One region of the Solibacillus sp. FSL K6-4121 genome, then DNA from elsewhere that is predicted to be linked to it. Evidence: a T-box and tRNA genes for the amino acid it is inferred to sense, from the RefSeq annotation. Region 1 holds a T-box; the other holds one or more tRNA genes.
The links. The T-box of region 1 lies ahead of MHH95_RS16850 (valine--tRNA ligase). A T-box ahead of a tRNA ligase gene usually reads a tRNA of that ligase, here a tRNA-Val.

Region 1 (7,526 bases):
GCTGGAGTTCAGCATTATTAGGACAACTGCTTGCAATTGTTATACTTTTATAAAATCCACTTGGTATTAACGCTAATGCAGCATCGACTTTCGTTGTATCAAGACGTGACCAAACAAAATACTGCTCGTCCACTTTCACTACAGCCGCTTTATTTAAAGTAGGGTAAGTCGCTAAAAATTGAGCTGCGCTATCAAAATTTGAGAAAACACCATGTTGTAATGCAAAATATTGCTGCTTCACTTGCTGTTGTTCCTCAGTTGTTTGCACTGTTGGAATGGTTTCTGCAACTTCTTTTTCTGTTGTTGGTAATTGTAAAATAAAAACAAATGCTAGGACGCCAGCAAGCCCTGTAAGACTTCCAATGAACATTGCTTGGAAAATGGCATTATTCTTTAAAGCTTTCATATTTGCTACAGCTCCATCTCTTTTTAATCAACCATAGCAAAATAGACATAAAAAAGGGCGAGACTGCTGTCGTCGCCCATTAAAAATGTTTCGCTAATATTCTTCTTTATTTTCACTCGACAACAAAGAAATACCATCAAATCGAAGTTTATTAGCAAAATCATATGATATTTTTACATTTTTGTCGAATCTCGCTTAACAAATATAATGAGCCGGTTACAATTCTAACCGTATCACCTTTCACTGGCTCCGTTAAAATCTTAACTGGGTCGTTAATAATATATTTATTCTCTGCCTGGCTCAGTTCAAAAATAACCGACGCTTTCATCGCCCGTTCATTTTGGATATCGGCAAAGTAAAAAGCATCTCCGACTTCCTCTAACAGTTTTAAAATTGATTGGACATCTTTATCCGCCAGTAATCCTACAAGGAATTCAATTCGTTTCTTAGGAAAATGCTCCCTTATTGTTGAGATCAGTGATTGAATGCTTGCCGGGTTATGTGCACCATCAAAATAAATATTTGGCAGGACTTGTTCAAAGCGGCCTGCAAGAACAGCATTTTTTATACCAATCTGAATTTTACTCTCATCAAGCTCCAACTGAAATTTTTTCGCCACTTCCATAAAGGCAGTAATGGCCAAAGACATATTGTGACCTTGATGTGCGCCTAAAAGCTGACGCTGTAAATTTCCGAATTTCACTTCGTACACCGTATTTTCGTAAAGTTCAGAGCCGTTTGTTTTTGTAACGGTAAAATGTTGCCCATAACAATATAACGCTACGTTTTTTGCTTTGGCTTCCTGTACAAAAACATCCTTTACATTACCAGGCATTTCCCCTATCACAGCAGGGCAGTTATTCTTGAATATCCCTGCTTTATGGCGTGCGATACTCGTCAATGTATCACCTAAAAATTTTGTATGTTCCAATGCAATACTCGGAACAACCGAAACAATAGGTAAAACTACGTTCGTGCTGTCTTCTCTTCCACCCATTCCTGCCTCGATTAAAACTAAATCGGGCTTTTGATCGGCAAAATAAAGAAAGGCCACGACCGTCAATAATTCAAAATCCGTTAATTTCCCGCTTAGCCCCGCCTCAGCCAAGTGCTGAAACATCCGATCCATCTGATCTGTAGAAATAGGCTTCCCATCGATTTGTATTTGATCATGCACATCTACAACGCAAGGTGACATAAACTTACCTACCGACAGTCCGTGAGCCCGTGCTATTCCTTCTACAAACGACAATGTAGAGCCCTTTCCATTTGTACCGGCAAAATGTACGACATTTAATTGCTTTTCAGGATGTCCCAATATAGTTAGAGCCGATTCAATTGCCGCTAATCCCGGCTTAATTATTTGTTCACTTTCCACTTGCCACCGCTCTTTATAAAGGTTTAATAACGGAATCATGAAATCCACCCTTTCTTTACAAATAGACTTCGTACTTCAGCGATGAAATATAACGAGCCCGTAATAACAAGCAGTTCATTCTCCGCCAGTTTTGCCTTTTCTGTTTCAATCAACTGTTGCCAATTCGAATTCATAAACTTCTTAGCATGGTTACTTTGTTCGAAAAGCTGATTCGCTGTTGCAGCGCGCGGTAAATTTATCTGAGTAAAATGCATCTCAGCAGCGAATTTATCCATTAATTCAATACTGACAGCATGGTCTTTATCTTGTAATGCTGCGTAAATAAACTTTACTTTATGATGTGGGGCAAATTCTTTTATTGTTTCGACTAATGCCATGGTGCCTTCAGAATTATGTGCACCGTCTAATATGACATTGCCGGTCACCCTTTCAAATCGGCCATCCCATTTTGCCTCATGAAGTGCTTGTTTTACTTTTTTTTCATCAACAGATGGCAAGAACAATTTCACTGCAGTAATTGCCAGTGCGGCATTTTCCTTTTGATGCTCACCGATCATAGCCATTGTTATATTGCTGATATTTATATCTGATACATAGTCGAAATTCGAGTTTTTATTGTTTTCAATATAAAATTGCTCATTTATCATATAGATTGGTGCATGTAATTGAATCGCCGTTTCTTTAATCACCGATAATGCTTCTTTATTTTTCACTCCTACAACTACAGGTTTCATTGTTTTTATAATCCCGGCTTTTTCTGCTGCAATTTCCCCATAACTTTCACCAAGCATATCTGTATGCTCTAATGAAATTGTTGTAATGACGCTTACTTCCGGTATGACAACATTGGTCGAATCCAAACGCCCTCCGATTCCTGTTTCAAGCAAAACGACATCTACCTGTTGTTCTGTAAAATATTGCAGGGCAAGGAGTGTCATAAACTCAAAGAAGCTCGGAAACTTGCCATCCAATTTTTCTTTAATTACTTCACTCAGCTGATTCGCGATATTTAGAAAATCTTCATCAGAGATTTGGTTTTTATTTATAGTCACCCGTTCATTTGCTCGTTCTAAATGAGGAGAGATAAAAGCACCTACCGTTAAACCATGCGCCATTAAAATTTCACGTGTCGCATTTAAAGTAGAACCCTTTCCATTCGAACCTGCAAAATGAATAAATTTATTTTTTTTCTCCGGATTGCCAAGTGCATTTAAAATCATTTTGGCTGACTGTAAAGGTTCTCCTTTGTATTGGCTTGCTTTTAATTGAAAAATAAAATTTGTACACTGCTCAATCGATTGAAACATTTAATTTCTCTCCCTAGTAAGGCTAATATGTAATCAATTATATTATAGCGAAATAAAAAGAAAGAGGCACCGAATTCCGGCACCCCTTTCGTATAAATTACATGTTTTTTAATTCTGCAATACGTTTTTCAACCGTTGCATATTTCGCTTCATAGTCGGCTAACTTTTCACGTTCAGTTGCTACTAATGCTTCTGGTGCCTTTGATACAAAGCGTTCATTAGATAATTTACCAGAAACTAATTTCACTTCTTTTGCCCACTTTTCAAGCTCTTTTTCAAGACGTGCAATTTCTTCATCAATATTGATTAAACCTGCAAGCGGCATGAAGATTTCTGCGCCTGATACAACTGCCGACATTGCTTGTGCTGGTGCTTCAAGCTCTGTACCGATTGTTAAGCCATCAGGGTTACAGAATTTTTCGATGTAACCTTTGTTCGCTTCAAGAACTGCTGCAATACCAGCATCTTTTGCCGATATCGTCATCGCTACTTTTTTGCTCATCGGTGTATTTACTTCTGCACGAATGTTACGTACTGAACGGATAATATCCATTAACAGCTGCATATCGCCTGCTTCTGCCGTAAAGTTGAATGCTGGGTTTACAGTCGGCCATGCAGCTACTGTAATAGACTCCCCTTCATGTGGCAAGTGCTGCCAAATTTCTTCTGTTACAAATGGCATGAAAGGGTGCAGTAAACGCATTGTATTGTCTAAAACATAGGCAAGTACTGAACGTGTTGTTAATTTCGCTGCTTCATCTTCACCGTATAATGGTAATTTCGCCATTTCGATATACCATGAACAGAAATCATCCCAAATGAAGTTGTATAGCTCACGTCCTACTTCACCGAACTCATATTTATCAGATAAAGTTGTTACACGGTCGATTGTTTCATTCAAGCGTGAAAGAATCCATTTATCCGCTGTTGAAAGGTCACCTGTTAAATCAATTTGCTCATATGTTAAACCTTCCATGTTCATTAACGCAAAACGAGAGGCATTCCAAATTTTGTTTACAAAGTTCCATGTAGATTCTACTTTTTCTGTAGAGTAACGTAAATCCTGACCAGGAGAAGAACCTGTTGCCAAGAAGTAACGTAGTGAGTCCGCGCCATATTGACCGATTACATCCATTGGGTCAACGCCATTTCCTAGTGACTTGGACATTTTACGACCTTCTGCATCACGTACTAAACCGTGAATCAACACATCTTGGAATGGGCGTTTACCAGTAAATTCTTTACCTTGGAAAATCATACGGCTTACCCAGAAGAAGATGATATCATAACCAGTCACTAGTGTGTTTGTTGGATAGTAACGTTTGTATAAATCTGCTTCTTCATTTGGCCAATCCATTGTAGAAAACGGCCATAAAGCACTTGAGAACCACGTATCCAATACGTCTTCATCTTGTGTCCAGTTTTCTTTGTCGGCTGGTGCTTCCTTACCAACATAAATTTCGCCTGTTTCATTATTGTACCAAGCTGGAATTTGGTGCCCCCACCATAATTGACGGGAAATACACCAATCATGGATATTTTCCATCCAACGGTTATATGTGTTTTCGAAACGGTTTGGCACGAAGTTTACTTTTTCATTTTCATCCTCTTGCATTTTTAATGCTTCTTCTGCAAGTGGTGCCATTTTTACGAACCATTGTTTTGAAAGGTATGGCTCTACTACTGCATTTGTACGCTCAGAGTGTCCTACTTGGTGTGTATGCGGTTCAATTTCAATTAATACGCCTGCCTCTTGTAAATCGGCTACAATCTGCTTACGGCACTCGAAACGATCCATGCCAGCATATTTACCAGCTAAATCATTCATTGTACCATCTTCGTTCATTACTAAAATACGTTCTAAATTATGGCGATTTCCTACTTCAAAATCGTTCGGGTCATGTGCTGGCGTCATTTTTACGACACCTGTTCCAAATTCCATATCTACGTAATCATCCGCAACGATTGGAATTTCGCGACCTACGATTGGAAGGATAACCGTTTTCCCTACTAAGTGTGCATAACGTTCATCGTTTGGATGTACAGCTACACCTGAGTCACCTAGCATTGTTTCTGGACGTGTAGTTGCTACACGTAATTTTCCAGAGCCATCTGCCAATGGGTATTCCATATGATAAAATGCGCCTTCTACTTCTTTATGAATTACTTCAATATCAGAAAGTGCAGTTTTTGCAGCTGGATCCCAGTTAATAATACGTTCACCGCGGTAAATGTAACCTTTTTCATACAGCTTAACGAATACTTCTTTAACTGCTTCTGATAAGCCTTCATCTAATGTGAAGCGCTCTTTTGAGTAGTCAAGACCTAAACCAAGTTTTGCCCATTGCTCACGAATATGTGAAGCGTATTCTTCCTTCCATTCCCACGTCTTTTCCAGGAATTTCTCGCGGCCTAAATCATATCGTGAAATGCCTTCACCGCGTAGTTTTTCTTCGACTTTTGCCTGTGTCGCAATACCCGCGTGGTCCATACCCGGTAACCAAAGCGCGTCATATCCCTGCATACGTTTCATACGGATTAAAATATCCTGTAATGTTGTATCCCAAGCATGACCAAGGTGTAGTTTCCCTGTTACGTTCGGTGGTGGAATAACGATAGAATACGGCTCTTTATCGCTCGTTGGATCTGCTTCAAAAAACTTACCGTTTAACCACCATTCATAGCGGCCGGCTTCTGTTGACTTTGGATCATACTTTGTTGGCATTGTAATTTCCGTCATGATGAATCTCTCCTTTTCAAATACAAGTTGAATAAAATAAAAAACTCCCTTCGCCTAAAAAAGGACGAGGGAGTTAATTCGCGGTACCACCTTTAATTCCGAAGGGTTTAGTCAAGCGATCGCATACTTTGTCACTTGCCTCTCTCAGTCGCTCATGAACACTATGTTCAATTCGCGTCTTCGCTCGGCTACGTTCCTCGTCTGACAAGCGCTTTCTTTAAACCCTGTGATTTAAATGTCAAGCGCTCGCATACAATGCGGCGTTACTATGCCCAATCGGCACTTCATTCGATAACGGTGTCAAACCGGAACTCAGCTACTGCTATTTCACTAAGTCAGCTCCTAGGCTACCTTCTGTAAGTATGATGTAGAAACTTTTCAGCTACTGTTTCCTCTCTGCACATCATGTTCATACATACTCTTCCTATTCAACGCTTCAAATATATAGTTAAAATAATTCTAAGCTGTTTTTTATGAAATTTCAAGTATCATATTCATTATCGGAAAACACTTTTTTTAATTTCTAAACATATACTATGCAAAAGGAGTTTGGAAATTGCGAAAAAATTATAATCCTTTCTTATTACCTCCATGGTTACGAAAATTCCGATTTTACATGAGATATTGCATTCTACCGCTGACAATTTTCCAGGCAATACGTACAATACTCATTCCGACAACAGGCGATATCATATTATTAGCCATACTAATTTTATTTTGCTACTTATTATTGACAGATTTTATTTAAGCTTGGTTTTTTAAACAAAAAAGCCTGGGACAAAACGAAAACTATCTATTTTTTCAAAGAAAAAATAGATAGTTTTCTGCTTCTGCCAAAATTGATTTCCGTTACGGGGACGCTTTCCGGGGGCACGGCCTGAGCCTGTAGTCTCAGGCGTCGCGCTATTCCCCCAGGAGTCGCCCCTTCACTCCAATCAATTCACACAGTATCAATTTCTTAATAAGATTATTTTCCCTTATAAGAAGAAATTTCTACTTATGTCCCAATCCCTTTTATTATTTTTTTAATTGAATTTGGACACGGCTGTATGCATCTGCTAACTGCTCCAAAAAATCAATTTCTTCTGCTGGAAGATGCTGAGCCTGTCGTTGCACTTCCTCATGAAATAAAATATGGCTTTCAACCTCTTCTTCCTGTTGGTCTGAAGTAGCCATATGCGGAATTGGCTCGACAGTTTCTTTAATTTCTTTAATTTCTTGAATTACTTCCACTTCCTTCTCCGCCTTTACTTCCTTTACCTCATCGATTTTCTTAACTTCTTCTATTGCTTGTACTTTTCTTTCCACATTACAATTAACTTGCCAGCTACATGAACAGTACCCGTTATTTGGTTCTAGTTTTATTTCATTTATTTGCAGAGAAACCTTTTCAATCTGATCATTTGGGAAATCAACCGAAAAAGGCAATGCATATTCAAAATAGCCGTAATCCTTTTCTATATCGATATGCTCAATATATATGCCTTCCTCTATTTCCTCCTCTCTCGCTTTATGGTCAAATTGTATATTTCCTTTTACTACATAAATACCTCTTATCACTACAGAATCTTCATTAAATTCTTCATGCCATTTCGGTTCAACTACTATTTTTGAATTTTGTTGGATATTCCCTAATTGCTTTGGAAATGTAAACGTTTCATTCATTTGCCATTGTTGCATAAAAATCCCCTCCCT
Region 2 (7,526 bases), 430 kb from region 1:
TTATTCATGGTATTGGTTCGAAAGAAGAACGAATTGAAAAAGTGTTTTCAATGTTAGAAATGGTAGGCTTACAAAATGAGCACTTTTATCGTTTTCCGCACGAATTTTCTGGTGGACAACGACAACGCCTTAGTATTGCGCGCGCATTAATTGTTAATCCAAAAGTAATGATTTGTGATGAGCCGGTTTCTGCGCTAGATGTTTCGATTCAATCACAAATTTTAAATATTTTAAAGCAATTACAGCAAGATATGGATTTATCGATGCTCTTTATTACACATGATATTAGCGTTGTTCGTTACATTTCGGATCGTATTGGTATTATGTATTTGGGAACAATTGTTGAGGAGGCGCCAACAGAGAAACTGTTTACTAATACCCTTCATCCGTATACGCAAGCATTATTTTCAGCTGTCCCTGGCAAGCAAAAGCGTGAACGTGTTATTTTAAAAGGTGAGATTCCATCACCAATAAATCCACCACCGGGCTGTGTTTTCCATACACGCTGTCCATTTGCTACAGAGCGTTGTAAAAATGAAGTACCGGCTTTACGAGAGATAGGAATAGAAGGATCGCAGCATAAAGTTGCGTGCCATTATGCAGAGGAGACAAAACAATGGTCAAATTAAACTGGGCACAAAATAAAAATGAAATTTCAAATGAAGCAGGGGTCCAACTAAGTGGAAACATGGGACCAAATCTAGATGGAGGTCTTTCACCGAAGGAATTATTAGAAGGTGCAGTGGCTCTATGCTTGTCGATTACATTACAAAAAGTTCTAGAGCGTGATGCGGTTGAAGCGGATTTAAACGAAGTAGAAATAGACGTAGTTGCTTCAAAAGCAGAAGGCGTAGAAAATCACTTTGCGAAATTTGAAGTACAGGTTACATTCCCCTCTACTTTTGAAACGGCATATAAAGCTAAGCTCTTAAAAATAATAGAGCGAGGCTGTACGATTAGTAACACGCTTGTTAGCGATGTAGCGGTAGAAATTGTAGAGAGATAGTTAAAAATATTATATGGTAATGATGTTGGGACAATAAGTAAAAATTTCGTCCTCCAACAGAGATGGCGTTGTCTATAGACAACGCCATCTCTGTTTTTCACGAGGATTACACCTCTCGTATTGTGTATTTACTTAAGTTTGTGACGAATAACGTGGGGTCAATTTTGTTTGAAAGTATTCCGCGTGAAGAAGATTATAAAGACCTGGTCAAAAATCTAAAAACTATTGAATTTCCATACGTAAATCACCCGTCTTAGCTAGTCCTCTTGCTTTTAGTAAATGATAAACAGTAACAGAAATAACCGCTGGTAAAATGACACCTAATACAATATACATCAATAGAACCATCACACCTTGGTTAGCAAGAATATTTAAAGGTGCAATAAATGAGTTTAGACCAAGTCCAGCTAATGTATAAGGAACTTCAAAGTTAAACATTAATATTGCGATTGGCGCACAAATAACGGAAGATAGAAATGGCCCTATAGCAAGAAGGGGGTTTTTAACGAGATTTGGCAATTGTACTTTTGGTGTTAAAAATGATTGGGCAATATTGGCACCTAAATCGTTTTGTTTATAAGACATCGCCGTAAATCCGGCAAACTGAGCCGTACATCCAATCAGTGCAGCGGCACTCGAAACTGGGTCAAGCTGTAAGGCAATAGCAATTGCTGCAGAAGAGGCCGGAGACATTAGAAAAATACTCCAGACTAATGCGATAACTATGGAACCTATCACAGGAGATCCTGAAACAGAGTTTGCGATAAATCTACTTAACTGCTCCAAAAGGGGGGTAGTAACTGCTGCTAATACTACACCTGAGACACCTCCGATAAGTATAGATGAAAATGGAATAGCAAGCATATCTAACTTCGTTTTACCGGCAATGCGTTTTCCAACCCAAACAGCAATAATGGTAGCTAACACGGCACTTATCGGTTGCCCTGTAGTAAGAATCCAGGCTCCATCTGCATTCATATGAAGGGCATTTGCACCGATCGTACTAGATGCCATCGCACTGAAAATAACTAATGTATTTCCACCTAGTTGATAAGCGATACCAGCACCAATTGCAGGCGCAAGCATAAGTTGTGCTGCCTTTCCGATAGTTGTAAAGCCTTCCCAACCAGTAAAAGTTCCGAACGTTTCAATCAGAAGGCCAATACCTAATGTGACAAGAACGGCGTTTGCTAGCCCTTGAGACCCCTTATACATCCGATCAATAATGTATTGTTTTGTTGTTTGTTTCATTCCCAAATACCTCCAAATGTATAACATTAATTATATTGTGAATTTTCTAAAAATAATAAGCCGACGAAGGGATGAGTAACTTACGAATAGAAATAAGCTCTATTTTTTGATTAACTCCTCTGTTTAAATCCTTTCCACTAGTAAATTGTTATAATATTAATATAATTTAAAAAAGTAGTCAATACTATTCTGGTATAATAACGAGTGAAGTAAAACCAAAGATTTAATGACATCTTGGGATTTAGCATTTTGGTTAGCAAGCGTAAATTTATAATGTTAAGGATAAATCGGTACTCTTATACTCTATATATAAATCAAGGCCTAATCACAAATAGGGACATCAGTTGAAAATGAGTTAGCTAAAGTATTTGGTGAATCATTACAATTTTTTGGGAAATTATTGGTCGTGGGAAGAAGTGATTTATGGTAGCTTAAGAACAAGGCTAACAATGAATGTGCTTACAGGTTTATACAAAGAATAGGAGGAGACGAATTAATGCTTGAAGAGAAGCAAAAACAACATACTAAATGGTTCTTAGATGGAGATTTAAAATTACGACAACAAGATCTTGAAGATGGAAGAATAGGTATTTGGGTTTCAGTTCATAAATTTAACGTTTGTTTTACCATGATTATGTATGATTTTATTGATTGGTGTAGAGAGTTGGATATAAATTTAGAGGTTGATATGGGTTGGAATAACCATAGGGGCTTTGTAATTGAGAGTAAGGATTTAGTGTTGTTAAGGTCAGAAATAAAAAGGTTCATAGACATATACAATATAAAGCCTACTGAAGATGGCGAGAAATTTTCTGACGATGAGTGGTATTCATAATATAATGTGAATATTTTTAAGAGATAATCAATAGTTACTAAGGATATAGATAAAGACTTAAGAAATGCACCAAAATATTTTAGGCCCTGCTTATCATTTTGGGGAGAAATGGAAGTAGAGAAGGTGGAAAAAATGAGAAAAAAGTTATCTAAAGATGAATTAGTTGGACTAGTAAATAAAATATGTAATCCTAAGTTGTCTGATGAAGAAGTAAGCGGATATATAGAAATTTTAGAAGACAATGTTCCTCATCCAGCCCCTAGTGACTTAATTTTTTGGAATGAAGAGGATTTATCACCAGAAGAAGTAGTGGAGATTGCCTTAGCGTATGAAGAAGAAAAATAATTATATTTAGAACATGTATCAGGAGAACCTTGAATGGCTATATGCCTTCAAGGGTTCTTTTTTGTAGGTTTGAAACCCCTCTGCTGTACAGGGGATTCCGGAAAGCTTTTAGCTATGGACAATAAAAAAAACTCCAATCGTACAATATAGTTAGGTCTGGACAACCGACTACATACTGATTTGTAGGCACGCTAATTATCAGAAGCAGAAATGGATGCATTAGACGTTCTTCTTATGTACAAGAAAATCGCTTTTGCTGATATTACGGACTTCATTGATTTCTCACAAGTAGAGTGCAAAGTCACGCTGAAGAAACGGTCAAGGAGTTTGCTGAAAATGGTTCTCTTACGTCACATATCCCTCACGTAACAATAAAAATGCTTTATTTTCGGGAGTTATTTATGGAATAAAAAAAGCCGAAAACCCTTATAAATAAAGGCTTTCAGCGTTATGGTCCCGACTGGTCTCGAACCAGCGACCCCCACCTTGTCGAGGTGGTGCTCTCCCAACTGAGCTACAAGACCTTAATAAGATACAAAAAACAATTATATCAATGTTCTTGTAAATTATACCATAAAATTCTGTTGGAGGTATTAAAAGGATTTGTGCTTTTTTATTATCTGCATAGTTAGGTGATAAAAGTACATACCAACTGTTACATAATCGCATCCCTTCATGCTCAGTGATCGCTAAATTCCAAACGTCTCAACCGCCATTAAAATTAGTTTATTCTGAATACATAGTGCCATTTTTTCAGACACGAACGAATGTTAAATCAATGACAATGTCATACGAGATGTCCAGTGGCAATGGAACAATGTAGTAAAGTGGATCCAGGACTGAAATTTATTCCTGAGCATAGAATGAAGGCTTGTCTACTTTTTGATAATAAATCATATATTGAATAGTCGACATTAGAAATTTCAGTTTTGTAGCTAATGGAAAGAGATTAGAAAATGAGATGAAGGGTGATTGAAATATGGATACATTTCAGAAATTAAAAGATTTTATGGATACTGTACCGCAACTAGGGCTTTCTGGTATTGATTGCATCATTTATCGTGAACATGAGGAGATTTTTCGATATGATGCTGGTTATTCGGATATTGAGAATCAAGTTCCTATGCAACCCAATGCATTGTATAACATCTATTCGGCAACTAAAATAGTCACATGTATTGCGACATTACAATTAGTTGAAGAAGGGAAAATATTATTGACTGATCCCTTGTATATGTATCTACCTGAATTTAAAGAGATGTATGTTAAAAGTGGAACATTTATTATTACACCTGCAACAAAGCATATAAGAATAGCTGATTTATTAACGATGACAGCGGGCTTAAGTTATGAAAGGGATACGCCGCAACTTCGAAAACTTTTTGAAGAGAAAGGGTTGGATTTTAATACAAGAGAGTTTGTAGAGACACTTGCAAAAGAACCTCTGTTATTTGAACCAGGCGAAGGTTGGAATTATAGTTTTTGTCATGATGTTTTAGCTGCGGTAATTGAAGTTGTAACAGGTAAAAGCTTCGGAGCGTATTTAGAAGAAAAGATTTTTAAGCCATTAGGGATGAAGACAACTGGTTTTTCTGTTGCAGAAGAAAAGAAAATTAATATTGCTCCACAATATGAGTATAATCCAATAACAGAAAAGTTGAGAAGGATTAGCAGCGATTGTGTAGGAGTAATTGGTTTGAGGCATGAGAGTGGAGGCGGTGGGCTAATTACTACTCTTGAAGATTACATTTTATTTGTAGATGCATTGGCCTGTGGGGGAGTTGGCAAATATGGGGAACGCATTATTAGTGTAAATTCCATTAATTTAATGAGAACAAATCAATTAGAAGGCAAAAGTTATTTAGACTATAAAAAAATGATACCAGCTGAAGGAGTTGGTTATGGTCTAGGTGTATCAGTAGTAATGGATGCGGCCAAGGCATTTCGTTTAGTACCTGACAATTCTTTTTCTTGGGGTGGGTTAGGAGGAGTTCATGTTTTTATAGATCCTACAAACAAAATTTCTTATTTTGTTGCACAACATTGTCTTCGTAGCCCTAAACATTTAATAGAACCAAAAATGCTAAATATTTTATATGGAGCGCTTTGAGATATTCTGATTGGATATACGGGGGAGTACGTTGAATTGCATAAAGAAGATATAATGCATATTCATGAAATAGAAAAAGCTACAATTTGTTGACTACGATGTATGGGCCCACAATCATTTAAAATAATATTTAGTATTGGGAGTAATGACTCAGGATGTATAAACTACATGAACCGACGGAGGCATTAGTAAAACAAGCACAGTAAATGACAAAAAACGCTCAGAATAAACTATTGAGCGTTTATGCTTGCCTTCTATATTGCCTCTTTACTATTAAAAAGTATGTTAATTGTTTTGTTATTTACATTGTTTTTTGAGGTTTTCTCCCCATCGACCGAACCCGTTATCTTTATTCTGCTATTTTTTCAATTAGCTAAAGAATGACCTAAAGATGATTGTATAGAGTGAAATAAAATAGAAAAGAATTAAAGTGTACATAATAAATGCGCTCAGACGATTTTTTTAACGAGATGGCGGTTAATCTCATCTCGATTCGTCTGAGCGTATTTAAAATTATAGAGTTTCTTCTATTTTGTATAATGCTTCTATTACTGATGCTTACCTTTTGCAAGCCCAGCCATCTTTATCGTAATAGCATGCAGGTTGATAGGCAGGATGAGATGAGCTAACATCACTAGATTTTAATTGTTATAATTTTACAATCGTTTGTTCGCGCTTTTTCCTATATATTAACGTTTTTTCTTTTTATCATCTTTTAGTAAGGCTTGCTTTTTATCTATCTTTTCCAAGGCTACATGGACTTGATATTTATTGTCTTCGAGTTGAACAACATTGACTACTTTTCCTTTACGGCCTTTGATCTTGAGGTTTTCATCAACCTCGGGTATACGCTCTAAACATTGACTTAATACAGGTGTGTTGTTTTCTAAATAATGAATAGCAAATTGCATGTTTATGGGCTCCTTGTAAACTCAAATAGAAGTTTGAGTGAATTTTTTTCAATTTATGATGATTTCGGAGCGTATAGAACTGACTAAAAAGGAGATAGACAAACTATTTAGAAATGATTTCTCCACTTCAATAATAAGATAGGGTAACGAATGAATTGAGGTGTGAAGAAATGACGAAAAAATGGGGTTTAATGGCTGTTGTTGCATTTGGTCTGTATGCAGCCGCGATGTATTTTTATATTTTTCATGGTCCAAATAGCGGAATACCAGATGCTCTTCAAGGATCGGCAGCGGATCCAAGTACTTTTCTTACAACGCAGGAGTTGTTATTAAGTGAAGAGTTATCTAAGATAAGAAATTTCTTGTTCTTTGTAGCAGGGCCGTTGGAATGGCTGCTTTATTTTGCTATTTTGATTACAGGAATGTCACGGGTGTTTGAAAAATGGAGTTCTGTACAGTTTAAATGGTCCTTGTTTAGAACAGGCATGTATGTATTTTTGCTCTCGTTAGTATTGTTCATCCTACGCTTCCCACTGGACTTTTATCAGTATACGGTGAGCAAAAGCTATGGTATTAGTACTCAGTTTTTTTCCTCCTGGATGCGGGATAATGTAATTGATTTTTGGCTTGATTTTGGGATGTCGGTGATTACGGTGTCGGTTCTCTATTGGCTCATTAAAAAAAGTCCGAAGAGATGGTGGTTCTATACTTGGGCGTTAACTGTTCCATTTTCAATTTTCCTTATGTTCATCCAACCCGTCGTGATTGACCCGATCTATAATGATTTTTATCAGTTAAAGGATAAGGAATTGGAGACGAAGATTCTTTCACTTGCAGAGCAGGCGGACATTCCTTCAGACCATGTGTATGAAGTGAATATGTCGGAAAAGACGAATGCTTTAAATGCGTATGTGACAGGGATCGGCGAAAATTCTAGAATTGTGCTGTGGGATACGACATTAGACCGGTTAACGCATGATGAGATTCTCTTTATAATGGCGCATGAGATGGGTCATTACTTGTTAAAAGATATTTATATTAACATCGCTGTCTATTTGTTCATGACGT

Region 2: it encodes a tRNA-Val, which carries the amino acid that the T-box ahead of MHH95_RS16850 (valine--tRNA ligase) is inferred to sense. The anticodon was not compared.

What each region holds. Positions count from the first base shown of each region.
Region 1 is NZ_JBBOCS010000002.1:1,418,407-1,425,932, forward strand. Features, by position in the region: gene MHH95_RS16835 (translation initiation factor 2) at 1-406, opposite strand, end outside; gene MHH95_RS16840 (bifunctional folylpolyglutamate synthase/dihydrofolate synthase) at 567-1,823, opposite strand; gene MHH95_RS16845 (bifunctional folylpolyglutamate synthase/dihydrofolate synthase) at 1,820-3,091, opposite strand; gene MHH95_RS16850 (valine--tRNA ligase) at 3,189-5,831, opposite strand; T-box leader at 5,889-6,272, opposite strand; gene MHH95_RS16860 (alanine racemase) at 6,849-7,511, opposite strand.
Region 2 is NZ_JBBOCS010000002.1:987,526-995,051, reverse strand. Features, by position in the region: gene MHH95_RS14495 (ABC transporter ATP-binding protein) at 1-629, shown strand, start outside; gene MHH95_RS14490 (OsmC family protein) at 617-1,006, shown strand; gene MHH95_RS14485 (PTS transporter subunit IIC) at 1,229-2,257, opposite strand; gene MHH95_RS14480 (hypothetical protein) at 2,754-3,092, shown strand; gene MHH95_RS14475 (bacteriocin immunity protein) at 3,225-3,437, shown strand; tRNA gene MHH95_RS14470 (tRNA-Val) at 3,889-3,961, opposite strand; gene MHH95_RS14465 (serine hydrolase domain-containing protein) at 4,417-5,547, shown strand; gene MHH95_RS14460 (hypothetical protein) at 6,237-6,458, opposite strand; gene MHH95_RS14455 (M48 family metallopeptidase) at 6,629-7,526, shown strand, end outside.